4 regions of the Variovorax sp. NFACC27 genome follow, and region 4 is predicted to be linked to each of the others. Evidence: predicted binding sites of a transcription regulator. Region 4 holds the regulator's gene; each other region holds the start of a gene.
What was found. Region 4 encodes LexA, which represses DNA repair genes until DNA is damaged. Its sites were predicted from a motif close to ACTGTATNNNNATACAGT; they were not measured.

Region 1 (7,267 bases), 4.1 Mb from region 4:
GTGGTCGCGACGCAACTGCTGCAGCATGACCTCGACGCCTCGCCGATCTTCCCGAAGTACGAGGTGCCGTTGATGGGCCTGTCGCGCTTCGCAGCCGATGCGGCCATGGCCGATGCACTGGCGGCCGTTGCCGAAACGACGCTGCGCGATCCGGTGGCATTGCTGGGGCAGGAGGCCGTCGACGAGTTCGGCCTTCGTTCGCCGAGGGTGCATCGGGGCCTGCTGGTGAGCGGCGACAGGTTCGTCTCGACTACTGCCGAGAGCGCGGCGCTGCAGCGCGCCTTGCCCGATGCGCTCGCGGTCGAGATGGAGGGAGCGTCGGTGGCGCAGGTGTGCCATGACTACGGCGTGCCCTTCGCGGCGATGCGGACGATCTCCGACCGGGCCGACGATGCCGCGCACGGCGACTTCTCACGCTTCGTCGTCGCGGTGGCGAGCCGCTACAGCCTCGCGCTCGTCGATGCGTGGCTGGCTTCGTTGTCGCCGCGGGAGCTCAGCTGAGCGAGGGCGTGCGGCGGCGCGGAATGTCGCGCAGCAGCGGCGGGATCGACAGCGCGAGCAGCAGCGCGGCCAGCGGCACCACGCAGACGAAGCCCACGTACTTGAAGCCCAGCGCGCCCACCGCGCCGCCGAGCACGAACATGCCGACCAGACCGCCGGCGCGGCGCATGCGGCTGCGGTCGTGGCGCACGACAAGGGCCGGCGACGGTGCCGACTTCGAGCGGCGGTTCCAGTAGAGCATCTTGCCGATCTCGATGCCCATGTCGGTGATGTTGCCGGTCATGTGGGTGGTGCGGATGCTGCCGCCCGAGGTCTTGGACGCCACCGCGTTCTGCAGGCCCATGATGAAGGACAGCAGCAGCACGGTGAGCGGCACCGCGAACGGCGTCGCCCAGGTCAGCGTGATGGCGCCCATGAGCCCGAAGGGAAACATCAGCGCCGCCTCGAGCATCAGCGGCAGCGCGTAAACGCCGTGCATGCGGTGCTGCCGGCCCCAGTTCACGAGCACCGCGCAGACGGCCGCGCCGGTCACGAAGGCCAGGATCGCGCCCAGCGCATTCAGCAGCAGCTTGACGTTTCCCAGCACCATGCCGTCCGCCAGCTGAGAGGCGAAGCCGGTCATGTGCGAGGTGTACATGTGCAGCACGAGGAAGCCGCCCGCATTGACGGCGCCGGCGTTGAAGGCCAGCAGCAGGCCCAGCGCGGCGTTGGTGGACGGCGCGCGATGGCGGTTGGTGAGGAAACGAAGTCTGCGCACTGTGGCTCTCCGGTCAGCGCCTGGCTGCCGGCCACTCTAGCACCCCGGGGCCGGGGGCCGGCCCCCGCCCGTTGCTCGTGCCTACTTCAGCCAGCCGCGCCGGCGGAAGTACCACATGGGCACCAGCGCGCTGGCCGCCATCAGCACGATGGCATACGGGTAGCCCATGGCCCAGTCGAGCTCGGGCATGAACTTGAAGTTCATGCCGTAGATGCTGGCGATCAGCGTCGGCGGCAGCAGCGCGACGCTGGCCACCGAGAAGATCTTGATGGTCTTGTTCTGGTTGATGTTGATGAAACCGACGGTCGCATCCATCAGGAAGTTGATCTTGTCGAAGAGGAAGGCCGTGTGGTTGTCCAGCGACTCGATGTCGCGCAGGATCTGGCGCGCTTCCTCGAACTGCTCGGCGTTGAGCATCTTGCTGCGCATCATGAAGCTGACCGCGCGGCGCGTGTCCATCACGTTGCGGCGGATGCGGCCGTTCAGGTCTTCCTGCCGGGCGATGGCGCCGAGCACCTCGCCGGCCAGCTCGTCGCTGACGTTGCCCGAGAGCACCTTCTTGCTGGCCGCCTCGAGTTCGTCGTAGATGTTCTCCAGCGAGTCGGCCGAGTACTCGGCGTCGGCGTCGAAGAGCTTGAGCATGACTTCCTTGGCGTCCTCGATCAGCCCCGGTGCGCGGCGCGCGCGCATGCGCAGCAGGCGGAACACGGGCACGTCCTCGTCGTGGATCGAGAACAGCACGCCGCGGCTGCGCAGGTCGGTGTTGTGCTGGTTGAGGATGAAGGCGACGCGCACCGCGCGCGGAGCCTCGTCGTCGTCGATCAGGAAGTCGGAGCGGATGTGCAGCTCGCCGTTGTCTTCCTCGTAGAAGCGGGCCGACTCCTCGATGTCCTCGTCCATCGCGTCTTCGGGAATGGACAGGCCGTAGTACTGCTTGATCCAGCGCTTTTCCTCGAGCGTGGGCGATTCGAGGTCGACCCAGATCGGCTGGAACTTGGAGAGCTCTTCGAGGGCCTCGATCTCTTCCTGGACGAGGCGGCCGTTGGCGAGCGTGAAGATGTTGAGCATTGGGCTCACTCCCGGAGATGACTGGACGGTGGGCGAGGGGAGGGGCGCTTTCAATTCCCCGGCCCGACGTGCGCAGGAAGCGCAGAAAAGGCGTCAGCGAAAGGGAGTTGAAAGCTGCCGAGACGGGGCGGTTTCCATAGGAAAAATCTCCGGTTGCAGCGAGGCGCGATTATGTCACCGCTCATATGTCGACGAGGTGGCCGGACTGGACGGGCATACAGTAAAGTCGTGCGCCATGCAGACCACTGCGCTCCCCGTTTTTCCGGCCGTGCCGAAGACCCAGGCCGAACGCCTGGCCGACGCGCTCGCCTCGCTCAACGAGGCGCAGCGCGCGGCGGTCGAGCACGGCGTGAGCGCGGCCACCGCCGGGCGCGACGAGCGGCCGCTGCTCGTCATCGCGGGCGCCGGCTCGGGCAAGACCAGCACGCTGGCGCACCGCGTCGCAACCCTCATCGCCGGCGGCATCGATCCGCAGCGCCTGCTGCTGCTGACCTTCTCTCGCCGTGCCGCGCAGGAGATGGAGCGCCGCGCCGGCCGGGTGCTGGCGCAGGTGCTGGGCCTGAAGTCCGAGGCGCCGCCCGCGCTGCCGTGGGCCGGCACCTTCCACGCCGTCGGCGCGCGGCTGCTGCGCGAGTACGCGCCGCAGATCGGGCTCGACGAGAACTTCACCATCCACGACCGCGGCGACGCCGAAGACCTGATGGGGCTGGTGCGCCACGAGCTCGGCCTGTCTTCCACCGTCAACCGCTTTCCGCGCAAGGGCACCTGCCTGTCGATCTACTCGCGCTGCGTGAACACCCGCGCGCCGCTGGCCGACGTGCTGAAGGAGGCCTTTCCCTGGTGCGACGAATGGGAGGCCGAGCTGAAGAAGCTGTTCGGCGCGTATGTCGAGGCCAAGCAGCGGCAGAACGTGCTCGACTACGACGACCTGCTGCTCTACTGGGCCGAGATGGCCGCCGAACCCGCGCTGGCCGCGCACATCGGCGGACGCTTCGACCATGTGCTGGTCGACGAGTACCAGGACACCAACCTGCTGCAGGCCTCGATCCTGCTGGCGCTGAAGCCCGACGGACGCGGCGTGACGGTGGTGGGGGACGACGCGCAGTCGATCTATTCCTTTCGCGGCGCCACGGTGCGCAACATCCTCGACTTCCCTTCGCAGTTCGCGCAGGAGGCGCGCGTGGTCACGCTGGAGCGCAACTACCGCTCGACGCAGCCGATCCTCGATGTGTCGAATCGCGTGATCGCGCAGGCCGCCGAGCGGCATGCCAAGACGCTTTGGACCGACAAGCCCTCGGCCGGCAAGCCGCTGCTGGTGCTCGTGCCCGACGAGGCCGGGCAGGCGCGCTGGGTGGCCGACAAGGTGCTGGCGCATCGCGAGGGCGGGCTGGCGCTGAAGTCGCAGGCGGTGCTGTTCCGCACCTCGACGCACAGCGCGGCGCTCGAGCTCGAGCTGGCGCGGCGCAACATCCCGTTCGTGAAGTTCGGCGGGCTCAAGTTTCTCGAGGCCTCGCACGTGAAGGATCTGCTCGCGGTGCTGCGCTTCGCGCAGAACCCGCGCGGGCGCATGGCGGGGTTCAGGGTGACGCAGCTGATACCGGGCATCGGCCCCGCCACCAGCGCACGCCTGCTCGACACGATGGAGCAGGCCGCCGACCCGGCCGCGGCCGTGCGCGAGTTCGTGCCGCCTTCGGCCGCCCGCGCGCAATGGGCCGACTTCGTCGAAGCCTATGCCGCCCTGCGCGCGCCGGGGCTCAAGTGGCCGGCCGACGTCGAGCTGGCGATGGACTGGTACCTGCCGCACCTGGAGCGCCTGTACGAGGACACCTCCGGCGTGCGGCGCGCCGACGTGGAACAGCTCGCGCGCCTCGCGGCCGGGTATGCCTCGCGCGAGCGCTTCCTCACCGAACTCACGCTCGATCCGCCCGAAGCCACCAGCGACCGGCCGGGGCCGCCGCTGCTCGACGAGGACTACCTGATCCTCTCCACCATCCACTCGGCAAAGGGGCAGGAGTGGAATTCGGTGCATGTGCTCAACGTGGTCGATGGCTGCCTGCCGGCCGACGTGGCGCAGAGCGCGCACGAGCTGGAAGAGGAGCGCCGGCTGCTCTACGTCGCGATGACCCGGGCCCGCGACCACCTGCACCTGCTGGTGCCGCAGCGCTTCTACGTCACGCAGCAGGCGGCGCGAGGCGACAGGCACATGTACGCCAACCGCACGCGCTTCATCGCCGACGTCGACCTGGAAGGCTTCGAGCAGCAGACCTGGCCGCCTCCGCCCGAGCGCCCGCCGGCCGTGCCGCCGCCCAGCGCGGTGATCGACCTGCGAAACAGGATGCGCGCTGCCTGGCGCTGAGCGGGCGGCTGCATGGGCGGGCAGGGCGGCTGGCCCTTCCGGCGGCAGGGTCACCGGCCGCGCGGCGCTGAAACACTTGTTTCGAACGCGCGGCATCGCCAGCCCCGCGCGTGCCCGCAGCTATCGATTCGCTAGCGTGTGAAAAGCTGCTCAAGAGGCGGCAAAACCCCGGGCAACTCAGGTATTGCAATACCGTGACAGCTTGGGCATAGTGAATCGACCGTCCCCTCTTTCTCCTCTTCTTCCCCTCCCCCTTCCTCCCTTTCCCTACCCCCAAGAGAACTCCCGTTTCGCCGGCCAAACCGCATCCTGCGGCGCGGTCATTTCCCCAACCGTCAATTCCAGGAGGTCATTCATGAATTTGACGATCAGCGGTCATCACCTCGACGTCACACCTGCCTTGCGCACCTACGTCACGAGCAAGCTGGACCGGGTCATCCGACACTTCGACCAGGTGGTCGATGTAAAGGTGATCCTCACGGTGGAAAAGCAGAAGGAAAAGGAACGCCGCCAAAGGGCGGAATGCAACATCCACGTCAAGGGCAATGACATGTTCGCGGAGTCGAGCCACGCTGATCTCTACGCTGCGGTCGATGAACTGGTCGACAAGCTCGACCGTCAGGTGGTGCGCCACAAGGACCGCCTGCAGGACCACCATCACGCGGCACCCAAGCGCCTGATGTAAGAGAGAGCCCCAGGGCTCGCATCGAAGGCCGCCTCCGGGCGGCCTTTCGTTTTTCCGACTGTGACGCTGGGTCTTTTGGCAGGCGCCCAGAGGAGAGCGCGAGGCCTCTGGGCAACATGTAGACAGAAAGTAAATAGGGGGACTGGGGGTTTTTACCAGGCGGGTGCATAATCGCCCCCGCTCTGCACCCACCATGAATCGCCTCGCGTCCATCCTGCCGCCCGCTCAAGTGCTCGTGAGCGTTGACGCTACCAGCAAGAAACGTGCTTTCGAAGAAGCCGGCCTGCTGTTCGAAAGCCTTCACGGTCTGGGCCGTGCCCTCATCACCGACAGCCTCTTCGCGCGCGAGCGCCTCGGCTCCACCGGTCTGGGCCACGGCGTCGCCATTCCGCATGGCCGCATCAAGGGCCTCAAGTCGCCGATGGCAGCCGTGTTCCAGCTGGCCAATCCCATCGGCTTCGACGCCCCCGACGAGCAACCCGTCGCGCTCCTGATCTTCCTGCTGGTGCCTGAAGCGGCCACGCAGAAGCACCTCGAAATCCTTTCCGAAATCGCCGAGCTGCTGAGCGACGCCAGCCTGCGCGAACAGATCAAGTCCAGCACCGACGCAACTGCCCTGCACGACCTCATTGCCGGCTGGCAATCCACCCAGGTCGCCTGAGCGCATGCGTCGGCGCGCGCGGCTGCTGATAAGCTGCGCGGCTCCTTCTTCCCTCATTCCAACGCAATGCCGGCGCCCGCGCGCCGTCTCCTGAACGCATGAAGCCGACAGTCATCAGCGCCGATGCCATGTTCGAGGAGTTCCGTGGCTCGCTCCGGTGGGAATGGCTCGCGGGGCTGGGCGCCTCGGAGCGCCAGTTCGATCCCGAGGTCATCAGCCGGGCCCAGTCGGCCGCGGACCTCGTCGGCTACCTCAACTACATCCACCCGTACCGCGTGCAGATCCTCGGCGCCCGCGAGGTGGCCTACCTCACGCGCGGCAGCGAGGAAGACTGCGCGCGGCGCATCGCCCGCATCGTCACGCTGGAGCCGCCGATGCTGGTGCTGGCCGACGGCCAGGCCGCGCCCGACGAGCTGCTGTCGATCTGCGAGCGCGCGCAGCTGCCGCTCTTCGCCACGCGCGAGTCGTCGGCCTTCGTGATCGACCTGCTGCGCGCCTACCTGTCCAAGCACTTCGCCGAGCGCACCTCGATGCACGGCGTGTTCATGGACATCCTGGGCATGGGCGTGATGATCACGGGCGAGTCGGGCCTGGGCAAGAGCGAGCTGGGGCTGGAGCTGATCTCGCGCGGCAACGGCCTCGTGGCCGACGACGCGGTCGATCTCTACCGCATCAACCAGAACACCATCGAGGGGCGCTGCCCCGACCTGCTGCTGAACCTGCTCGAGGTGCGCGGCATCGGCCTGCTGGACATCCGCGCGATCTTCGGCGAGACGGCGGTGCGCCGGAAGATGCGGCTGAAGCTCATCGTGCACCTCGTGCGGCGCGACAGCTTCGAGCGCGACTACGAGCGCATGCCCTCGGCGCCGCTCACCCAGGACGTGCTGGGCATCCCGGTGCGCAAGGTCATCATCCAGGTGGTTGCCGGACGCAACATCGCCGTGCTGGTGGAAGCGGCGGTGCGCAATTCGATCCTGCAGCTGCGCGGCATCGACACGTACGCCGACTTCGTGGCCCGGCACCACAAGGCGATGGAAAACTCCCGCGACGGGGATTGATCGGTTCCGGCGGCCGCCGCCGGGCCGCGTTTCCTTTTCCCGCTTTCCTGCTTCGTATCAGCGCTTCTTGGCGCAGTCTCCGCAAAGACCGTAGAGCGACATGGCGTGGTCCTGCAGGATCCAGCCCTTGTCCTTGGCGACCATCTGCTGGCGGCGCTCGATCTCGGCGTCGTAGAACTCC
Region 2 (7,267 bases), 1.1 Mb from region 4:
GGAACGGCCTCGCAATGCGCGTCGGCGCCGAAGGGAAGCGATTCGCTCAGGCGCTGCTCGTAGGGCTCGCGCACGTCCACCAGCAGCAGGCCCGGGTTTTCGCGCAGCAGCCGCCGCGCCTCGGCGGCGCTCATCTCGTGGCCCGTGCCGGCGCAGCCGGTGTCGACGCGTGCGCCGCATGCCAGGGTCTGGTACTCGGTCAGCGCGAGGCCTTCTTCGAGTTCGGCCTTCGCCGCCGCGAAGTGTTGCGCGTCGATGCCGTCGGCGAGCACCTGCGCGAGCAGCGGCTGGGCGGCGCATTCGCGGGCCAGGGTGCTCGCGAAGCGGTCGTCGTAGTCGTGCGCCGGAAGCAGCAGCGTGCGCGGGCCCGCTGCCTGCTGCAGCTTCTTCAGCGAGGAGCCGAATGCCAGCGGCGCGCTCTGCGCGAAGTCGCTCCGGCCCAATGCGCCGGGCATCACGGTGTCGCCCACGAAAGCCAGGCGGATGTTCATCTGCGCATCGTGCAACAGGTAGGCGGTGGAGTCGGCGGTGTGCCCGGGGGTCGCGAGCCGGGTCAGCATCTGCGCCCCGAGGCAGATCGCATCGATGCCCAGCGGCCAGCCGAGCGCATCGAACCCGCCCTGCGCCAGGAGCCGCGCGGGAAGCACCGCGCGCAGCTCACCGCCCGAGGAGACGTGATCGCCGTGGCTGTGCGTGTCGAGCGCGGCGACCAGCGTGTATTCCTGGCAGCGAAGCAGCTGCGAGATGCGCCCGGTCAGCTCGGGCAGCGGGTCGATGACGACGCAACGCCGGCTGTCGGCGTCGGCCACGAGGTAGCAGCACGCACCGCCCACCACGAACCGGGTCAGGCCGTCGAGCGCGTTGCCCGGGCGCGGCGCTTCTTCCGAGGTACTTAGGCAACTGGCGCGCAGCGAAGCGCCGCAGGAGCCGATGCGCGCGCAGGCTTCGTCGATGAAGGCCGGGTCGCTGGCCGGGCCGAACGACAGGCGCACGGCCGATGCCGCCTGCCAGGCGGGCAGCCCCATCGCCTCCAGCACATGGCTCGGCAGCGCCTTGGCCGCGCCGCAGGCCGAGCCCCCGCTCACCCGCACGTCGGCTGCGTCGAACAGGTCCTGCAGCAGCTTGGAATCAAGGCCGGGCACCGAGAAATTGAGGGTCGTCGGCAGGCTCAGCTCGAAGGGTGCGTTGAACACCACGCCGGGGAACGCGCTCTTCAGCGCGGCGGCGATGCGTTCGCGGTACGCCTCCAGCGTGCGCCTGCCCATGAAGGTCTGGCCGTCCTCGAGCGCCTCCAGCACGGTGCCGAGCGCGGCAATGCCGGACATGTTCTCGGTTCCGGAGCGCAGCGCGCCTTCCTGGCCGCCGCCCGCCATCAGCGGCGTGAACGGCGCGCCTTCGCGCACGTAGAGCATGCCGATGCCCTTGGGGGCGTAGAGCTTGTGGCCCGAGAACGGCGCGTAGTCGATGCGGTGGGCCGCGAGCCGCAGTTCGAGCTTGCCCAGCGCCTGCACGCTGTCCACCATCCACAGGGCCGGGCTGCCGGCCAATGCCTGCTCGATGCCGTCGAGGTCGCTGATGACGCCGGTCTCGTTGTTGGCGGCCATGGTGCAGACCAGGCCGGCCCGCCCGGCATGCGCGCGCAGCCATTGCAGGTCGTGGCGGCCGTCGCGGCCGACCGGAATGGGCAGCACGCGCAGGTCCAGGCCCAGCAGCCTGTTCCAGTGCCTGATCGCCTCCGGCACCGCCTTGTGCTCGGTCGCGCCGTACAGGATGCAGTCGACGTCCGTGCGGCCGCGCAGGGAGCTCAGCGCCGACAGCACCGCCGTCTGGATGCCTTCGGTGGCGCCGCTCAAGAAGAGCAGGTCGCCCGTGGGGGCGCCGAGCAGGCGGCGCGCGCGGGCGCGCACCGAATCCATCAGCGCGCGCGCCTTCAGCCCGGTGCTGTGGACGCTGCTTGGATTGCCGAAGTCGTCGGCCATGGCTGCGAGTGCCGCGGCCCGCGCGCGGGGCAGCACGGGCGTGGTGGCGTTGGCGTCGAGGTAGATGTCCATTGAGGTGATTCCAGCGAAAGGGGTTGCGGGGCGGGGTGCCGCGCTCCTGAAGGAGTCTGCCGGCCGGGCCCGGGAAGCGGCTTGCCTTTTGCGCTGTTGATATCTATAAGATTGGAATCCAATGCTCTTTTTTGAATAGTTCGTGAAACTGGATTCCATAGACATCAGGATTCTTGATCTCCTGCAGCGAGACGCCGAGCTGCAGGTGGCCCAGATCGCCGAGCAGGTCGGCCTCTCCGCCACGCCGTGCTGGCGGCGCATCCAGCGCCTGAAGGAGGCCGGAGTCATCACGCGTTCGGTGGCCCTGCTCGATCCGCGCAAGGTCAACGTGGCGGTGACGGTGTTCGTGTCGGTGCGCACCAGCACGCACTCGCAGGAGTGGTTCGACCGCTTCACGGCCACGGTGCATGCCATTCCGGAAGTGGTCGAGTTCTATCGGATGAGCGGCGACGTCGACTACCTGCTGCGCGTGGTGGTGCCCGACATCGCGGCCTACGACGCGGTCTACAAGCGCCTCATCACGGGAACGAACCTGCACGACGTCAGCTCGAGCTTCGCCATGCAGGAACTGAAACAGACCACGGCCCTGCCGCTGAGCTACGTCTAGAAAGAAGAAAAGAAGAAGAAGAGGAAGAAGGCTCGCCGGCCCGCGGCCCGTCAGAACAGGCTGCCCTGCCCCGCCGCGCCCGGCGGACGGAACGCCGACACATCGAGCGGAATGCGCTCGCGGTTGTAGCCCAGTCGGCTGGTCGCCTTCTGGAAGCGCTGGTGGATCAGGTCTGCCCACAGGCCGGAGCCCTTCATGCGCGTGGCGAAGTCGGCGTCGTAGTCCTTGCCGCCGCGCATCTCGTGGATGCGCGCCATGATGCGGTCGGCGCGCTGCGGGTAGTGCAGCGCGAGCCATTCCTTGAAGAGCGGCGCCACCTCCCACGGCAGCCGCACCACCGTGTAGAAGGCGCTGCGCGCGCCGGCCTCCCACGCGGCCTCGAGCACCTGCTCCATGTCTTCGGTCACGAAGGGAATCTGCGGCGCCACGCTCACGCCGACCGGCACGCCGGCTTCGGTGAGCGTGCGGATGGTGCGCAGCCGACGATGCGGCGCGGCCGCGCGCGGCTCCAGCTTGCGGGCGAGATCGCCGTCGAGCGTGGTCACGGTCACGTACACGGCCGCGAGGTGCTCGGCCGCCATGGGCGCGATCACGTCCAGGTCGCGCTCGATGGCGCTCGACTTGGTGACCAGCGCGAACGGATGCCGCGCTTCCCGCAGCAGCTCGATGACCGAGCGCGTGAGGCGCAGTTCGCGCTCGATGGGCTGGTAGCAGTCGGTGGCGGTGCCGATGGCGATGTAGCTCGGCCGGTAGCTCCTGCGCCCGAGCTCGGTGCGCAGCACCTCGGCGATGTTGCGCTTGGCGATCAGCTTGGTCTCGAAGTCGAGCCCCGGCGACAGGTTGAGATAGCTGTGCGTGGGCCGCGCGAAGCAGTAGATGCAGCCGTGCTCGCAGCCGCGGTACGGATTGAGCGAGCGGTCGAAGGAGATGTCGGGCGACTCGTTCTCGTTGAGCACCGACTTCACGTCCTCGAAGCGCACTTCGGTGGCGAGGGGCTGCAGTTCTTCCGCCTCGGCCGCGCCTTCTTCGAGCGTGCCCCAGCCGTCGTCGAAGGCATTGCGCTCGTCCTTCGAGAAACGGTGCGCGATGTGCGTGGCCGCGCCGCGGCCCTTGATGGCATGGATGGGGATGCGGGCGGCTGGCATGGCGGCGACTCCTTCGCAACTCGATTTACTGTTTATTCATACAGTATTCCACCGATTCACCATCGTCGCCAGTTTTTTAATTTCTCTATTGACAGAAATTTCGTAAATCCTAAACTCGGCGCCATGGAACTCACCGACATCCAACGCAAGTTCGTCCTGCACTGGGGCGAAATGGGCTCGCTGTGGGGCGTGAACCGCACCGTCTCGCAGATCCACGCCCTGCTCTTCGCATACGGCAAGCCCATGAACGCCGAAGAGCTGTGCGACACACTCGGCGTGGCCCGCTCCAACATCAGCAACAGCCTGAAGGAGCTGCAGGCCTGGAACCTCGTGCGCATCACCCACACGCTGGGCGACCGGCGCGACTACTTCGAGACCAGCGTCGACGTGTGGGAGCTGTTCCGCACCGTGGTGCGCGAGCGCAAGGAGCGCGAGTTCGATCCCACCGTGCGCGTGCTGCGCGAGCTGGTCTCCAGCCCCGAATTCCAGAAGGAGCCGGCCGATGCGCAGGACCGCATCCGCTCCACCATGGAGCTCATGGAAAAGCTCGCCACCTGGGCCGACGAAATGCTGCGGCTTTCGCCCGGCACGCTCGACAAGGTGATGACGCTGGGCGCGAGCGTGCAGCGCTTCGTGCGCGGCGATTCGGCCCAGCCGGGCACGGGCGGCAAGGGCGACGACCCCGATGCGCACCACGCCAGCCTTCCCATGATCTGAGCCGATCTCTTTTTTTGCCCAATAATTTCTGTTTCAACAGAAATATCGAGAACAAAGAACATCATGAGCAACACCAGCACCCCCGCCTACCCTCTCACCGTCTATTTCGACGCAAGCTGCGCGATCTGCTCGGCCGAGATGGGCAGCCTCAAGGCGCGCGACAAGGCTGGCCGGCTTCAGATGGTCGACTGCTCCCCGGCCGCGTTCAACGGCGGCCCGGCGCCGCGCGAGGCGCTGATGGCGGCCATCCACGTGTCGGACGCCGAAGGCCGCGTGCACGTCGGCGTGCCAGCCATCCGCATCTGCCGCTCGGCGGTGGGGCTTTCCAGCGGCAGCTTCCTGCTCGACCTGCCGGTCGTCGCTCCGCTGGCCGACCGCGCCTATGCGCTGCTGGCGCGCAACCGCTACCGCATTCCACGCTGGCTGGCCACGAGGCTCGCCGGGCGCGTCGCGCCTTCATGCGACGACAACTGCCGCATCTGACCTGAAAAGAAACCCGACGAACAACCACACGAGGGAACAGAGCCATGCCCACCGTCTTCCAGCCCGACTTCCGCATGCCGGGCGAAACACCGGCCCGCCCGCGCACCGACCATGCCGGCCTCCCCATCACGCCGGGGGACACGCAGGACTACTTCACCGAGGTCGCGACCGACTACAGCGCCTGGAGCCCCAGCTACAACATGCACTTCGGCTTCTGGCGCGCGGGCCTGAACCCGCTGCGGCGCGAAGGCATGCTGGTGGAGATGAACCGCGTGGTCGGCCGCGCGCTGCGCCTCGGCGATGCGCCCCAGGGCAACGACACGCGCCGCTGCGTGATCGACATGGGCTGCGGCGCCGGTGCCACCGCGCGCACGCTGGTCGGCGACGACGCATCGCTCTACGCCGTCACCGTGACCAACGTCGCCGTGCAGAACCGCATCGCCGCGAAGCTCGACGCCGCCGCCGGCGTGGCCGACCGCATGGCGCACATCGAAGCCGACTACACCCGCACCGGCCTGCCCGCCGCGCAGGCCGATGGCGCGTGGGCCGTGGAAAGCGCCTGCTATGCCGGCGGCACCGACAAGGCCGACTTCGTCCGCGAAGCCGCCCGGCTGCTGAAGTCCGGCGCGCGGCTGGCGGTGGTCGACGGCTTCCTGCTGCGGCGCCAGCCCGGCCGCCTCGCAGGCTGGCTGCACCGCCTGTGGGCCGACAGCTGGGCCGTGCCCACGCTGGCCGTGCGCGACGATTTCGTCGCGGCGCTGCAGGCACATGGCTTCGAAGACGCGGAAGTGAAGTCGCTGCGCTGGCGCGTCGCGCCCAGCGCGCTGCACATCCCCGTGCTCGCAACCCGCTTCACGCTGGCCGAACTCTGGAAGGCGCGCGGCAGGCTCAGCCCGTGGCGGCGCAAGCACATCGTGGCCAGCTACTGCGCTCTGGCGCTGGGCATGTTCTGGCGCGACTTCGACTACTGCATGGTCACCGCGACACGCCGTTGCGACTGAACAGGCAGGCCCCGAAAACGACACAACGAGGAGAAGAAGAGGTTCCCGCATGCAAAACGACTCCCAAGAAGGCAGGCTTTCCGAACTCGCCCCCATCGAACCACCCAAGCCCGTTCGCGGCATGCCCTTCGGCTGGTTCTGGCCGATGGCGTCCGGCGCCGCGATTGCGCTCGTGCTGCGCATCGTCTTCAGCAGCGCCCCCGGCAATCCCTACTCGGCCATGCTCGGCTCCTTCGTCTATTTCGTGCCCGCGGCGTGCGGCGCGGTCACGGTCTACATGGCCGAGCGCATCGAACGGCGCAGCTGGGGCTACTACATCTGGGCGCCGTGGGTGGCGACTTCGCTCTTCGTCGGCGGCACGCTGCTGGTGTTCATCGAAGGGCTTATCTGCGCCATCGTCATCGTGCCGCTGTTCGCCACCATGGGCAGCGTCGGCGGGCTCGCGATGGGCATCGTGTGCCGCATCACCAACTGGCCGAAGCAGGCCGTCTACAGCTTCGCGATGCTGCCGCTGGTGCTGGGTGCCATCGAGCCGCAGCTGCCCAACCCCGACCGCTACTCCGACACCTCGCGCACGCTCTTCATCGCGGCGCCAGCCGAGCGCGTGTGGCACGAACTCAACGCCGCGTACGACATCCGTCCCGCCGAAGTCGGCGACGCCTGGGCCTACCGCATCGGCGTGCCGATGCCGGTGTCGGGCGTCACGGTCGACACGCCGGAAGGCCGTGTGCGCAAGGTGCAATGGCAGAAGAACGTGCACTTCGAGGAAGTCATCACCGAGTGGCAGCCCAACCGCCTGCTGAAGTGGCGCTTCCGCTTCTCGCCCGACTCCTTCCCTGCCGGCGCGCTCGACGACCACGTGATGATCGGCGGCCAGTACTTCGACCTGCGCGACGCCACCTACACGCTGACGCCGCGCGACGGCGGCACCGAGCTGCGCGTGGCCGTTTCGTGGCGCATGAGCACCAGCTTCAACTGGTATGCCGACCGTGTCATGCATCTCATGCTGGCGGACGCCTCGCAGAACATCCTGCGCTTCTACAAGGCACGCGCCGAAGCCACGGCAACCGCGGCGGCCCGATGACGATGCAGCCCGTCTTCCAGCAGGCGCTCGGCCCCGCATGGGAAAGGCTGGGCGACGTCATCCGCCGCCACTACACGATGCGGCCGTTCTCCGACGACCACGTCTGCGTGCGCGGCACCATGAGCGAGGTCTGGCACGCCCCTTGGGCCGCGCTGCTGATGCCCTTCGGCCGGCTGTTC
Region 3 (7,267 bases), 790 kb from region 4:
CGTCGCCGACCACGCGCGCGCTCTTCACGGGCTTGGCGCCCACGGTGCCGTTGGTGCCGCCGAAGCCCAGGCCCATGCGCGACATCGAGTACAGGATGCGGCGCTGCACCGGCTTCTGGCCGTCGGACACATCGGGCAGCGCGCGGCCCTTGACCACGCTGAGCGCGTATTCGAGGTAGGCGGTCTGGGCGTAGTCGGCGAGGGTCAGGGTGGTGTCGCCGTCGGTGGGACCGAGTAGATCGAGCGGAGGTTGGGAATCCATGAAAGAACTGGTGAGAAAAACTGTTGTTGTGGCTGCAGGCTGCGCGCTCAGCCCAGAGTAAAGGCTTCGTGGACGGCGGACTGCACGGCGCCGCCGAGCACCGCGCCGCCGCCGGCGACGTAGACCCAGTCGCCGATGACGGCCGCGCCCACGGCGTGGCGCGGCGTGGTCATCGGGGCGTGTCGCTGCCAGGTGTCGTCGACGGGGTTGTAGCTTTCCATCTGGCCGAACACCTTCGCCTGGCGCGGCACGCCGTTGACGAGGATGCCGCCCTCCCCGCCCATGGCGAAGAAGCGGCCGCGATACACCACGAGCCCGTGGCCCGAGCGCGCGGTGGGCAGCGGCGAGCGCAGCTCCCAGGTGTCGCGTGCGGGCAGGTAGACGTGGTGCAGGTCGGTGTTGTATTCGAAGGTGTTGAAGCGCCCGCCGATCACGTGGATCTGGCCGCCGTGCGACACGCAGCCCACGTGGTCGCGCGCACCGGGCAGCGGCTTGCGTGCCGACCAGCGGTCGGCCTTGGGGTCGTAGACCTCGTGCCAGCCGACGCTCGCGCGCTCCGCCGCGGGCTCCGAGGCACCGCCGATCAGGTGCAGCGCGCCGTCGAGCATCACGGCGGCGGCAGCGCCACGGGGGCGCGGCAGCGGCGCGATGGCGCTCCAGCGGTTGGCGGCGATGTCGTAGACGTAGGCGTTGGTGTCCGAGCGGCGGTTCTGCTCGACGAAGCCGCCAAGCGCATAGACCCGGCCGCCGTCGGCCGTCACCGCCACGTGGTTGGCGCCTCGCGGCAATGGCGCGCCGTCGAGCCAGCGGTCGGCCTTCGGGTCGTAGATGTGGTGGTAGTCGCGGTTGACCTTGCCTTCGCCGTACCCGCCGACCACGTGCATGCGGCCCATCGCGGCGGTGGCCCAGGCCATCTCGCTGCGCGGGATCGGCAGCGCCGCGCGCGGCTCCCAGCGCCCCTGCGGACCGGGCGGCGCGGAACTCTCGGTGAAGCGCTGGGCCTCCTGCTCGGGCGTCATGTGGTGCGGCACGCCGCCCTGCAGTCGCGCATAGGGCTCGGCCGACGAGGGCACGGCCGGCAGCGTGTCGTGCGTGGCCGGATGCTGCGCACGCGCCGTGCCCGCCACCATGCCGGCGGCGGTCGCGAGAACGAAGCTTCGACGGTGCATGGTCTCCTCCCTACTCCGGTCGATCAGGACAACGGCGTGCCCGGTGGTGCATCGGCCGCGCCTGTGGGCACCGCCGATGGCTCGGGTATGTCGGGCATGGTCGGCATGCTGCGCGGCGCGTCTGAAGGCATGTTGCCTCGGCCGAGCGCGCCGCCCTGCGGCACCGTCAGCTCCATGCGGACGCGCCCGGGCGCCTTGCCGCCGCCGCGCGCAACGCCGCCACCCGCAGCAACGGAGGGCTTCAGGTACGCATAGAGCTGCAGCACGGTCTGCACGTAGTTCTGCGTTTCCTTGTAGTTCGGGATCTTGTTGCCCGCGCGCTGCACCGCGCCCTCGCCCGCGTTGTAGGCGGCCAGCGCGAGCTCGATCTGCCCCGGGAACATCGCAATCAGGTCACGCAGATAGCGCGATCCGGCGGCGATGTTGATGCGCGGGTCGAACAGCTTCTTCTCGATGGTCGCGCGCTTGTCCGCCGACACGCCGTAGCGCTGCGCGGTGGCAGGCATCAGCTGCATCAGGCCCATCGCCCCCTTGGGCGAGACGGCCTGCGCGTCGAAGCCCGACTCGGTGGCGACCAGCGCCTGCAGCAGCTCGTAGTCGATGTCGTGCTTGTTAGACGCATCGCGCAGCGCCGACTTGGCGGTCTTGTAGCTCGGCGAGGCCTCGAACATGGCAAGCAGGCTCTGCGAGGCGGCCGGCACCTTGCCGTCGAGCCTGCCGGCGCCACGGCCCAGCGGGGAGATGCCTTTGGCGGTGTCGAAGCTCTGGCCACCGCGGAAGAAGATCTGGTAGCGCTCGTCGATCTTCTCGGAAGCGAAGTGCGCGTTGCCCTTGCTGTCGATGTAGCCGTAGATGTCGGCGGCGTGCGCGCCCTGCAGCGACAGCACGAGGGCTGCGCACAGCATGAACGGACGGAACCAGCGTGTCATGGCGATGCGGGGCCTGTGCTCAGAACCACCAGCCGTAGCGCTTGCGGCGCTCGGCGTGGACTGCGGCATCGTCACCCATGCTTTGAACCTGGCCGCCACCCTTCAGCCCGACCCAGAGCGACATGCCGCCCAATGCAAGAACGATGAGGAAGACGGGCATGTGCTCGAGTACGACGCCATTGAGGATCATCGACACGGCCATCCCCAGGAAGACCAGCGCGGCACTCCAGCAAAGAACGCGGCGCATCCAGAGCCATGTGGTGGCGACAACGCGCTCGATCCTGCCGGGCTCGGCGTTGTCGTTCACCGCGTCATCCCACCAACCCATCCAGACGAACACGAATGCCAGCAGGATGCAGACACCGGCGAAGAACATGTTCGCGGCCTGCCCGACCGGGTCGCGCTGAGCCAGCAGCAGTCCTGCCGCTCCAGCAACGCAAGCCCCTGCCAGCGAACCGCAAATGATCTTGTGCCCGTTCATGCCCTGTCGTGAGAAATGTTCCGGCCGGAATCAGACGTCGATATCGACATCGTCGGCGCGCAACTCCATGAGCTCGCGCCGCGCCGCCGCTTCGCCCTTGCCCATCAGCTTGGTGATTTCGCCCTGGGTGGACGTGAAATCGAACCGGCCCAATTGGACCTGCATCAGGCGCCGGGTGTCCGGATTGAGCGTGGTTTCCCACAATTGTTCCGCGCTCATTTCGCCCAGGCCCTTGAAGCGGCTGATGCTCCAGGCGCCTTCGCGCACGCCGTCCTTGCGCAATTTGTCCAGCGTGGCGGTCAGTTCGCCTTCGTCCAGAGCATAGACCTTGGAGGCCGGTTTCTTGCCGCGCGCGGGGGCGTCGACCCGGAACAATGGCGGCTTCGCGACATACACATGGCCGGCTTCGATGAGTTTCGGAAAGTGCCGGAAGAAAAGCGTGAGCAACAACACCTGGATGTGCGAGCCGTCCACGTCGGCATCGCTCAGGATGCAGATCTTTCCGTAGCGCAGGCCGCTCATGTCGGGCGTGTCGTTGGGGCCGTGCGGATCGACGCCCACGGCCACCGAGATGTCGTGGATTTCGGTGTTGGCGAAGAGACGGTCGCGCTCCACTTCCCAGGTGTTGAGCACCTTGCCGCGCAGCGGCAGGATGGCCTGGCTCTCCTTGTCGCGACCCATCTTGGCGCTGCCGCCGGCGGAATCGCCCTCGACCAGGAAGACTTCGTTGTGACTGGTGTCCTTGCTCTCGCAATCGGTCAGCTTGCCGGGCAGCACGGCCACGCCGGAGCCCTTGCGCTTCTCGACCTTCTGACCGGCGCGCTGGCGCGTCTGCGCGGCCTTGATGGCCAGTTCGGCCAGCTTGCGGCCGTAGTCGACGTGCTGGTTGAGCCACAGCTCGAGCGCAGGGCGCACGAAGCTCGACACGAGGCGCACGGCGTCGCGCGAATTCAGGCGCTCCTTGATCTGGCCCTGGAACTGCGGGTCGAGCACCTTGGCGCTCAGCACGTACGAGGCGCGCGCGAACACGTCCTCGGGCAGGAGCTTCACGCCCTTGGGCAGCAGCGAGTGCAGCTCGATGAAGCTCTTCACCGCGGTGAACAGGCCGTCGCGCAGGCCGCTTTCGTGCGTGCCGCCGGCGCTGGTGGGAATCAGGTTGACGTAGCTCTCGCGCACCGGCTGGCCTTCCTCGGTGAAGGCCACGGCCCAGTCGGCGCCCTCGCCCTCGGCGAAGTTGTCGGCGTTCTTGTCGGCATGGCCGCTGCCCTCGAACAGCGGAATGACCGGGTCGCCGTTGAGCGTCTGCATCAGGTAGTCGCTCAGGCCGCCCTTGTAGAGCCACTGCTGCGTTTCCTTGGTCTTCTCGTTGACCAGCGTGACGCTCACGCCGGGCATCAGCACGGCCTTGCTGCGCAGCAAGTGGGTGAGTTCGCCCATGGGCAGCGCGGCGGTCTCGAAATACTTGGCGTCGGGCCAGGCGCGCACAGTGGTGCCCTGCTTGCGCTCGCCGGCCTCCAGCTTGCGCACTTCGAGCTGCTCGATCACGTCGCCGCCGCTGAAGGCCAGCCTGGCGACCGAGCCCTCGCGGTGCGTGGCCACTTCGAGACGCTTCGACAGCGCATTGGTCACCGACACGCCCACGCCGTGCAGGCCGCCCGAGAAGCTGTAGGCGCCGCCGGAGCCCTTGTCGAACTTGCCGCCGGCATGCAGCCGGGTGTAGACCAGCTCGACCACGGGGGCCTTCTCTTCGGGGTGCAGGCCGAAGGGAATGCCCCGACCGTCGTCCTCGACGCTGACCGAGCCGTCGATGTGCAGCGTGACCTTGATCTTCTTGCCGTGGCCCGCCAGCGCCTCGTCGGCGGCGTTGTCGAGCACTTCCTGGATGATGTGCAGCGGGTTGTCGGTGCGGGTGTACATGCCCGGGCGCTGCTTGACGGGCTCGAGGCCCTTGAGCACGCGGATGGAGCCTTCCGAGTAGCCGGAGGATGCGGACGATGAGCTGGGGGGAGTCTTGGGGGGAGTCGCCATGGGGGCGAATTGTAGTCAGTCGCCGCCAAAACAACTGGATGTTCATACAGGCCGCGCTTTGATGCGACATGCGCATCGAAAAGCCGCGGATAAATCATCAATGGCTCCGGCCGCCACGCCACCTGCCGGAGCAGGCGAATCGTTACATTCGAAGTCATGCAATCCCCCTCCGCCCCCGCGCTCTCGGTCAAGCAAGTCCTTTTCTGCGGGGCGATGATCGTCACGCTGTCGATGGGCATACGCCACGGCTTCGGCCTCTGGCTTCAGCCGATCACTCAGGCGCAGGACTGGAGCCGGCAGACCTTTTCCTTCGCGCTGGCGATCCAGAATCTTTCCTGGGGCATCTTCGGCGTGTTCGCGGGCATGCTGGCCGACAGGTTCGGCGCGTTCCGGGTGCTGATCGGCGGCTCGCTGCTCTATGCGCTGGGGCTCTTCGGCATGGCGCATTCGCCGACGCCGCTGCTCTTCACGCTGAGCGCGGGCATCCTGATCGGCGCGGCGCAGGCGGGCTCGACCTACGCGGTGATCTACGGCGTGATCGGGCGGCAGATTCCGGCCGAGCGGCGCTCGTGGGCCATGGGCGTGGCGGCCGCGGCCGGCTCCTTCGGTCAGTTCCTGATGGCGCCCATCGAGGGACGGCTGATCGGCCACCTGGGCTGGCAGACGGCGCTGGCCGTGGTGGCGGTGCTGGCGCTGGTGATCGTTCCCCTGGCCTTCGGGCTGCGCGAGCCGAAGACGGCGGCGCAGGCCGGGCACCGCGAGCAGTCGGTGATGCAGGCGGTCGGCGAGGCCTTCCGGTACCCGAGCTTCGGCCTGCTGATGGCGGGCTACTTCGTCTGCGGCTTCCAGCTGGCCTTCATCGGCATCCACATGCCGACCTACCTGCGCGACCGCAGCCTGCCGGCCGAGGTGGCCGGCTACGCGCTGGCGCTGATCGGGCTCTTCAACGTGTTCGGCACCTACACGGTGGGGCTGCTGGGGCAGAAGCTGGCCAAGCGGAAGATCCTGGCGGCCATCTATTTCGCGCGGGCGGTGTCGATCGCGCTCTTCCTGATGGCGCCCATCTCGCCGATGAGCGTGTATCTCTTCTCCGCCGCGATGGGCTTCCTGTGGCTTTCCACGGTGCCTGCGACCAACGCGATCGTGGCGGGCATCTTCGGCGTGGCGCATCTTTCGATGCTCAGCGGCTTCGTGTTCCTGAGCCACCAGGTCGGCTCGTTCCTGGGCGTGTGGCTGGGCGGCTATCTGTATGACACCACGGGCAGCTACGACATCGTCTGGTACATCGCGATCGCCCTGGGCGTGTTCGCGGCGGTGGTCAACCTGCCGGTGAAGGAAAGCGCGATCTCGCGCCCTTCGCCGCGGCCGGCGGGCGCCACCGTCTGATCGGCCCGGTTGCGCAAGAATCGGGGCCATGACTCCTCGAATGCGCCATCACGTCGTCCACGCGGGCTGGCTGGCCGCCGCGCTGGCGGTGCTGGGCGGCGTGTTCGCGCTGTACGTGCATCCCGACTTCCTCGTGACGCTGGTCGACCAGATCTGGTCCTGCTTCTGAGCTACGATTTGCTATGAAAGAAATAGCACCGATGCACGGCCTGGCTGCCCCTTCCGAATGGATCGTCCGCTGGTCGCACCTGCTCGCCCCCGAAGCCGGCGTGCTGGACGTGGCCTGCGGCGGCGGGCGGCACATGAAGTGGTTCGCCGGACGCGAGCACGCGGTCACCGGTGTCGACCGGTCTCCTGAAGCCGTCGAGGCTGCCGGCGCTTTCGGCCGGGTCGTCGAGGCCGACATCGAATCCGGCCCATGGCCCTTCACCGGCCAGGCCTTCGGGGCCGTGATCGTCACCAACTACCTGTGGCGGCCGCGCATGGCCGACATCGTGGACGCGGTCGCGCCGGGCGGCGTGCTGCTCTACGAGACTTTCGCCGCGGGCAACGAAACCGTCGGCAAGCCCTCGCGGGCCGACTTCCTGCTGCAGCCGGGCGAGCTGCTGGCGGCCTGCGCCGGAATGCGCGTGGTGGCGTACGAGGACGGCTTCATCGCGCAGCCGGAACGATTCGTGCAGCGCATCGCCGCCGTCCGCCCGGCCGTGGCCGACTCCGGGCTGCCGGCGCGCCACTTCCTTAAGGGAAACTAAGGGGCCCGGGGCCGCTGTCTGGCGGGGCGCCGGAGTAAGTAGAATCGGCGCTTTCGTCCACCGACAAAGAGATTCCCCTTGGAGCAACTGACAGGCAGCATCGTCGCGCTCGTCACGCCGATGCACGACGACGGCAGTGTCGACTACCCCGCCCTGCGGCGACTCATCGACTGGCACATCGAAGAAGGCACCGACTGCCTGGGCGTGGTCGGCACCACCGGCGAGTCGCCGACGGTCGATGTCGAGGAGCACTGCGAAAT
Region 4 (7,267 bases):
TGTTCGACGACCGGGGCACCGGCAACGGCTGGCGGCTGCCCGCAGGCCCGTTGCGCGAAGCCTGGCCGCGTCGCTGCGATCTGGTGCTGCACAGCGGCGCGCGGCCCGCCTTCGCCGGAGGGCACACCGCCACGCGGAAACTGGCCCACGATGCGCTGGCCAGCGACGGAAGACGCGTCCCGCTGACTTCCCTAGCAGGCCAGCCGGTGACCGCGCTGGCGGCCATCGCACGGCCGGAAGCCTTCTTCGAGATGCTGCGAGCGCATGGCCTGACGCTCGCCGAGACCATCTCACTTCCCGATCACTTCGATTTCGAGGGCTGGCAGCGCCCGGCAGGCGCTGCGCAACCCCTTGTCTGCACCGAGAAGGACGCGGTCAAGCTGTGGCGCAGGGCGCCCGACGCGCTGGCCGTGCCGCTGGAGTTCGTGCCTTCCGCGGAATTCTTCGCGGCCCTCGACGCAAAGCTATCATCGCTCGATGGATACCAAGCTGCTTGAACTGCTCGTCTGCCCCGTCACCAAGGGGCCGCTGACCTGGACCCCCGAGAAGCAGGAGCTGTGGTCTCGCAGCGCCCGCCTGGCGTACCCGGTGCGCGACGGTATTCCGGTGCTGCTCGAAAACGAGGCACGCACGCTCTCCGACGAAGAGCTCGGGCTGTGAGCTTCACTGTCCTGGTTCCGGCGCGGCTGGCGTCGACGCGGCTTCCCAACAAACCCCTCGCCGACATCGCCGGCGTGCCCATGGTGGTGCGCGTAGCGCAACGTGCGAGCGAATCCGGTGCGGCGCGCGTGGTGGTCGCGGGCGACGATCCCTCCATCATCGATGCGTGCAAGATGCATGGCGTCGAGGCCATCCTCACCAGCCAGGACCACCCGAGCGGCACCGACCGGCTGGCCGAAGCCTGCGAAAAGCTGGGACTGGACGGCGACGACATCATCGTCAATGTTCAGGGCGACGAGCCGCTGATCGACCCCGCGCTGATCGATGCCGTGGCAAGCACGCTGGCCACGCACGCCGAAGCGGCGATGAGCACCGCCGCCCACGAGATCGATTCGGTAGTCGACTTCATGAATCCCAACGTGGTGAAGGTGGTGCTCGACGTGCAGGGCAACGCGATGTACTTCAGTCGCGCGCCGATCCCGTGGTGGCGCGACGGCTCCGCCAACGGTGCCGCGCCTGCCGTGCTGCCTGCCGCCCCTGCCCCGCTGCGCCACATCGGAATCTATGGCTATCGCGCAGGCTTCGTGCGGCGCTTTCCGTCCCTGCCTCCCGCGCCCGTCGAGGCGACGGAAGCACTCGAACAGTTGCGCGCGCTGTGGCACGGCCATCGCATCGCGGTGCATGTGAGCCATGTCGCGCCGGGCCCCGGCATCGACACGCCCGAAGACCTGGCACGCGTGCGCGCGGTCTTCGCTGCCGCCGGCGCCTGAGTCCAGGCGTCTCGAGGGCTACGGCAGCGGGATTTCCCCAAGGGCACGCATGCTATCCTCGAAGCAACTCCGCCTAGCCCGGCCATGGGGCCGATGCTCGGCGCGACACAAAATCTAAGAACCGTCCGAGGACACCATGAGACTAATTTTGCTGGGCGCGCCCGGGGCGGGCAAAGGCACGCAAGCGGCCTTCATTTGCCAGAAATACAGCATTCCCCAGATTTCGACCGGTGACATGCTGCGCGCAGCCGTCAAGGCCGGCACCCCGCTCGGACTACAGGCCAAGGCCGTCATGGACGCCGGCGCGCTGGTCAGCGACGACCTGATCATCAACCTGGTGAAGGAACGCATCGCGCAGCCCGATTGCGCCGGCGGCTTCCTCTTCGACGGGTTCCCCCGCACCATTCCCCAGGCCGACGCCATGAAGGCGGCCGGCGTGAAGCTCGACTACGTGCTCGAGATCGACGTGCCCTTCGGCGACATCATCGAGCGCATGAGCGGCCGCCGCTCTCACCCGGCTTCGGGCCGCACCTACCACGTCAAGTTCAATCCGCCCAAGGTGGAAGGCAAGGACGACGTGACCGGCGAGGACCTGATCCAGCGCGAGGACGACAAGGAAGAGACCGTCCGCAAGCGGCTCGACGTTTATAGCCAGCAGACGCGTCCGCTGGTCGACTACTACTCCGCCTGGGCCAAGACCGATCCGGCCGCCGCGCCGAAGTACCGCGCCATCAAGGGCGTGGGCACGGTCGACGAGATCACGCAGCGGGCACTTGCCGCGCTGAGCAGCTGACCTGACTCCCCTGAAACCGCCCCTTCGACAGGGGCGGTTTCGTTTTCACCCCAGCAGTTCCAGCATCAGTGCGATGCGCGCCTTGACCGGCGTCAGTGCGCCTGCATCGCGCAGCGGATCGCCGGCCTTCGGCAGGATGCGACCGCTGGAGCAACGCGTTGCCCTGATCACCGAGACACCAGCGTCCCGCGCCTTGAGTGCAGCCGCTTCCAGCGCATGGTGCAGGGTGCCGTTGCCAGTAGTGGCGAGCACCAGCCCACGCAGGGGCCCCGCGCCGCCATGCAGCAGGAGCGCATCGATCACCGCTCCGCTGGCGCCGGCGTGGCTCATGACGATCTCGACCCGGGGCCACTGCACCGCAGCCGCCTCCAGGATCTTCGCCGCCGGCACTGCCTGTCCTTGCGGCCAGGGACGGACGAGGCGCACTTCCCCTTCCTCGACATAGCCGACGGGCCCCGCATCGCCCGACGCGAAGGCGTCGAGCCGATAGGTGTGCACCTTCTGGATGTCTACCCCGCCATGGACGACACCGGCGCACACCACCGTCACGCCCTGAGCCCCCTGAGTCGTCGCGACGCCGATCGCATCGCGCACGTTCTGCGGTCCGTCGGGCGACAGGGCTGTGGCCGGACGCATCGCACAGGTGAGCACCACGGGTTTGGATGGCGCCAGCACCGAGTGAAGGAAGAACGCGGTCTCCTCGATGGTGTCGGTGCCATGGGTGATCACCACGCCGGCCACATCTGCCTGCGCCAGCCAGTGGGCACAGCGTCGGGCCAGCTGCTGCCAGATGTCGAAGGACATGTCCTTGCTGTCGACCTGGGCCACCTGCTCGGCTTCGAGCGTCACGCCGTCGGGCGCCTCGATACCACCCAGCAGGTCGGCCACGCCCACCTGCGCGGCGGTGTAGCCGATGTTGTCGTCGCTGCTGGCGGCCCGCCCCGCGATGGTGCCGCCGGTGCCCAGAACCACCACGCGTCGGCGCAGTTCAGGCGAAGAGGAATTAACCATGGCTTGTCAACTTAAAAAAACTGGTTAAAAATACAGCCACTGGATATCCAGCCAGTACCGCAAGGAACCACATATGCAGTTCGCCGTGAAGCTTACAGCCCGCCAGCAGCAGATCCTGGATCTCATCCAGAGCGCCATCGCACGCACCGGTGCGCCGCCCACCCGCGCCGAGATCGCCAACGAACTCGGCTTCAAGTCAGCCAATGCCGCAGAGGAGCATCTGCAGGCACTGGCTCGCAAGGGCGTCATCGAACTCGTCAGCGGCACCTCGCGCGGCATCCGCCTCAAGGGCGACGCGCTGCGCTCGCTCAACGAGACGCGCCATCGCGAAGGCAACCAGTTCTCGCTCTCTCTGCCCGGCATGGCCCAGCTCGCACTGCCGCTCATCGGCCGCGTCGCAGCCGGCTCGCCCATCCTGGCGCAGGAGCACGTCGACCAGACCTACTACGTCGAGAACACACTGTTCCAGCGGCAGCCCGACTACCTGCTCAAGGTGCGCGGCATGTCGATGCGCGACGCCGGCATCATGGACGGCGACCTGCTCGCGGTTCAGGCCACCAAGGAGGCGCGCAACGGCCAGATCGTGGTGGCGCGCCTGGGCGACGAAGTGACCGTCAAGCGCCTGAAGCGCAACAAGCAGGTCATCGAGCTGCACGCCGAGAACCCGGACTACCCGACCATCATCGTCCAGCCCGGAGAGCCGTTCGAAATCGAAGGCCTCGCAGTCGGCCTCATCCGGAACACCATGCTGATGTAGGCCCGGGCGGCCTGCCTTCCGCAGCACCACATCCCCATCCGGCCTCGACAGGTGGCGGGCGTATGGCGAAGAGTCGCCATCACCCTGTCGCGGCCGATTCAAGAAATCCTGCCTGTGTTCAACCTCATACTTTCTTGGAGTTCACATGGGAATCGCCCTCCTCGCCATCGCCGATATCTGGATGCCGCTGCAATCGCTGGCCAATCGCCTGATGCCGGCACGCCGCGCTCATCGCGGGAATCACCTCGACGCCACCGAATCCGCGGCAGGATTGCGCTACGTGGCGGTGCGCCCTGCCTGCACCGCCCGCTCTGGCGGTGTTTCCTCCCCGGAAACGGCTGCCTCGCCGGCGCGCCCTCTGCGCGTGGTCCGGGTCGTTGACGGCAAGGGGCAGCAGCGCAGTGCCAACCGCGTGGTGATCTCCGGCCGCATGGCCGACGTCTGCGCCGAGCTCGACCGCCTGGCCGCACTGGAAGCCGCAAAAACCATGGCCACGGCCCCGCGCTCCACACGCCTGCATTGAGCGCCTATTGGGTCCGGAACCGCCCTGCGAGCGGCTTCGGGGTGGGTATCCAAACGTTCGCAGGCGCGACATTCCAATGCTGCGAGGCACAATGGCACGCCATGAACATTGTGATCCTCGACGATTACCAGGACGCCGTGCGCAAGCTGCGCTGTGCCTCCAAGCTGGACGCATACGCGGCCAAGGTCTATACCAACACGGTGAAAGGCATTGGGCAGTTGTCGGTTCGCCTCAAGGACGCCGACGTGATCGTGCTGATCCGGGAGCGCACCCAGATCTCGCGCCAGCTGATCGAAAAGCTCCCGAAGCTCAAGCTCATTTCCCAGACCGGACGCGTTGCCGGGCACATCGACGTGGCGGCCTGCACCGAGCGCGGCGTGGCCGTGGCGGAGGGCTCCGGCTCTCCCCAGGCACCGGCCGAGCTCACCTGGGCGCTCATCATGGCCGCCATGCGTCGGCTGCCCCAGTACATCAGCAATCTCAAGCACGGTGCCTGGCAGCAGTCAGGGCTCAAGTCGGCGTCGATGCCGCCCAACTTCGGCATCGGCTCCGTGCTCAAGGGCAAGACGCTTTGCATCTGGGGCTACGGCCGCATCGGCCAACTGGTCGCGCGCTACGGGCAGGCCTTCGGCATGCAGGTCGTGATCTGGGGCCGTGAAGCCAGCTGTGCCAAGGCGCGTTCCGATGGCTTCCAGGTTGCGCAGAACCGCCACGAGTTCTTCGCCGCGGCCGACGTGCTGTCGGTGCACCTGCGGCTCAACGAGGAAACCAACGGCCTCATCACGCTGGAAGACCTCTCGCGCATGAAGCCGACCGCCCTGTTCGTGAATACCTCGCGTGCCGAGTTGGTCGAGGCAGATGCCCTGCTAGCAGCCCTCAACCGTGGCCGCCCCGGGCTCGCCGCCGTCGACGTGTTCGAGAGCGAACCGCCGCTGCAAGGCCACGCGCTGTTGCGCCTCGAAAACTGCATCTGCACGCCGCACATCGGCTACGTCGAGCAGGAAAGCTACGAGAGCTACTTCGGTCAGGCCTTCGACAACGTCGTGAGCTACATCAACGGCAACCCCACGAACATCGTGAATCCCGGCGCGCTGCAGGTCCGCCGGTGAGCCAGCCGGCGTCCCGGGGTGCGCTCTGGGCGCTGCTCGTCGGCAACTTCGTGATCGGCACGGGCGTGATGGTCGTGCCCGGCACGCTCAACGAGATCAGCGCCTCGCTCTCGGTCACGGCCGCCACGGCGGGACAACTCATCACGGCCGCTGCCGCGGTCATGTGCATCGGCGCGCCGCTGCTGGCCGCTGCGGTCGCAGGCTGGGACCGCCGACAACTGCTGGCCCTCTCCCTGCTCTGGTACGCCGCCGGGCACGTTCTCTGCGCACTGATGCCGAGCTTCGGCTCACTGCTGCCGGTGCGCATGCTCACGGTGATCGCGCCAGCCATCTTCACGCCACAGGCTGCCGCCTGCGCCGGCCTGCTTGTGCCGCCCGAGCATCGCGGGCGCGCCGTCACCTTCGTCTTTCTCGGCTGGTCGATGGCCTCGGTGCTGGGCCTGCCCATCGGTGCGCTGATCGGCGGGCATCTGGGCTGGCGCATGGCTTTCGCGGCCATCGCACTGCTCAGTGTCGCGAGTGCGACATGGGTCTGGCTCACCCTGCCGAACGGCATCCGCCCCGCAGCGCTGACGGCCGCCGCATGGTCGCGCGTGCTACGCAGCCCCGTGCTGATGGGCATCGTGTCGGTCACGGCGCTGCAGGGCGCCGGCCAGTTCGTGCTGTTCAGCTACTTCGGCCCGATCCTCAAGCAGAGCTTCGGCGCCGACGCCACCACGCTGAGCGTGATGTGGGCACTCTTCGGCGCTTGCGGGCTGGTCGGCAACATGGTGGTCAGCCGGTACATCGACCGCGTGGGTGCCGGCCGCATGGTGCTGATCACGACGGTGCTGATCGCCGCCAGCCTGCTGCTGTGGCCGCTGGCCTCCACGCTCGCCTGGCTGGCGGTGGTGCTGGTGCCTTGGGGCCTGGGCTGCTTCTCCACGAATTCGGCGCAACAGGCCCGGCTGGTGGGCCTCGCACCCGCGCTCGCGCCGGGCTCGGTGGCGCTCAACAGCTCCGGCATCTACACCGGACAGGCCGTGGGCGCGGCGCTCGGCGGCTGGCTGCTCGCCAACGACGCCGGCGCCTGGATGAGCTGGGTCGGCCTCGGCCTGGTGCTGGTCGCCATCTCGCTGAGCATGGTCATCGACCGCAGCCGCCGTGCGCCCTGAAAGCGCGCCCCCGCGTAAAACCCGTCACGCCCCGCCCGCGCGGGGCTGCAAAATCGAAGACTTCGACCGCGGTGCCGGCGCGTACGGCCCCCGTGTCGACGCCTGCCCTGCAGGCCCGGATACCACCCAACCAGTGAAAATCTCCAGCAAATGACAGTGAACTACTCCCGAATCGGCGTCGTCGGCGCCGGCGCCATGGGGCGCGGCGTCGCGCAGATCGCCGCACAGGCGGGCAGCGAGGTGCTGCTGCTCGACAGCTTCGCGGGTGCCGCCGAGCGCGGCCGCGAGGCTCTCTCAGCCCAATGGAACAAGCTGCACGAGAAGAACAAGATCGACGCCGCCACGCGCGACGCGTACATCGCCCGCGTGAAGGCGGTCGATTCGGTCCAGGCGCTGGCCGGCTGCGACCTGGTGGTCGAAGCCATCGTCGAAGACCTCGAAGTCAAGCGCAAGCTGTTCCGCGAACTCGAAGGCGTCGTGGCCGAGACCG

Region 1: ABL840_RS03225 (ATP-dependent helicase) is a predicted target of LexA. The motif match lies at 2,531-2,548, and genes of this name have one in related genera.
Region 2: ABL840_RS27835 (PA0069 family radical SAM protein) is a predicted target of LexA. The motif match lies at 3,831-3,848, and genes of this name have one in related genera.
Region 3: ABL840_RS26155 (DNA topoisomerase IV subunit B) is a predicted target of LexA. The motif match lies at 4,903-4,920, and genes of this name have one in related genera.

Annotation. Positions count from the first base shown of each region.
Region 1 is NZ_CP157613.1:695,964-703,230, forward strand. Features, by position in the region: gene ABL840_RS03210 (5'-methylthioadenosine/adenosylhomocysteine nucleosidase) at 1-501, shown strand, start outside; gene ABL840_RS03215 (YoaK family protein) at 494-1,258, opposite strand; gene corA (magnesium/cobalt transporter CorA) at 1,340-2,326, opposite strand; gene ABL840_RS03225 (ATP-dependent helicase) at 2,562-4,682, shown strand; gene hpf (ribosome hibernation-promoting factor, HPF/YfiA family) at 5,038-5,367, shown strand; gene ABL840_RS03235 (PTS sugar transporter subunit IIA) at 5,561-6,028, shown strand; gene hprK (HPr(Ser) kinase/phosphatase) at 6,127-7,086, shown strand; gene fur (ferric iron uptake transcriptional regulator) at 7,144-7,267, opposite strand, start outside.
Region 2 is NZ_CP157613.1:5,913,448-5,920,714, forward strand. Features, by position in the region: gene ABL840_RS27825 (aminotransferase class V-fold PLP-dependent enzyme) at 1-2,051, opposite strand, end outside; gene ABL840_RS27830 (Lrp/AsnC family transcriptional regulator) at 2,200-2,658, shown strand; gene ABL840_RS27835 (PA0069 family radical SAM protein) at 2,709-3,803, opposite strand; gene ABL840_RS27840 (GbsR/MarR family transcriptional regulator) at 3,927-4,520, shown strand; gene ABL840_RS27845 (thiol-disulfide oxidoreductase DCC family protein) at 4,584-5,003, shown strand; gene ABL840_RS27850 (SAM-dependent methyltransferase) at 5,048-6,004, shown strand; gene ABL840_RS27855 (polyketide cyclase) at 6,054-7,088, shown strand; gene ABL840_RS27860 (DUF4166 domain-containing protein) at 7,085-7,267, shown strand, end outside.
Region 3 is NZ_CP157613.1:5,591,583-5,598,849, forward strand. Features, by position in the region: gene parC (DNA topoisomerase IV subunit A) at 1-262, opposite strand, end outside; gene ABL840_RS26140 (Kelch repeat-containing protein) at 310-1,431, opposite strand; gene ABL840_RS26145 (lytic transglycosylase domain-containing protein) at 1,455-2,360, opposite strand; gene ABL840_RS26150 (hypothetical protein) at 2,380-2,841, opposite strand; gene ABL840_RS26155 (DNA topoisomerase IV subunit B) at 2,872-4,869, opposite strand; gene ABL840_RS26160 (MFS transporter) at 5,026-6,255, shown strand; gene ABL840_RS26165 (hypothetical protein) at 6,284-6,424, shown strand; gene ABL840_RS26170 (class I SAM-dependent methyltransferase) at 6,438-7,007, shown strand; gene dapA (4-hydroxy-tetrahydrodipicolinate synthase) at 7,128-7,267, shown strand, end outside.
Region 4 is NZ_CP157613.1:4,805,340-4,812,606, forward strand. Features, by position in the region: gene lpxK (tetraacyldisaccharide 4'-kinase) at 1-497, shown strand, start outside; gene ABL840_RS22505 (Trm112 family protein) at 478-660, shown strand; gene kdsB (3-deoxy-manno-octulosonate cytidylyltransferase) at 657-1,430, shown strand; gene adk (adenylate kinase) at 1,567-2,223, shown strand; gene ABL840_RS22520 (asparaginase) at 2,269-3,234, opposite strand; gene lexA (transcriptional repressor LexA) at 3,308-3,991, shown strand; gene ABL840_RS22530 (hypothetical protein) at 4,137-4,514, shown strand; gene ABL840_RS22535 (D-2-hydroxyacid dehydrogenase family protein) at 4,616-5,623, shown strand; gene ABL840_RS22540 (MFS transporter) at 5,620-6,777, shown strand; gene ABL840_RS22545 (3-hydroxyacyl-CoA dehydrogenase) at 6,928-7,267, shown strand, end outside.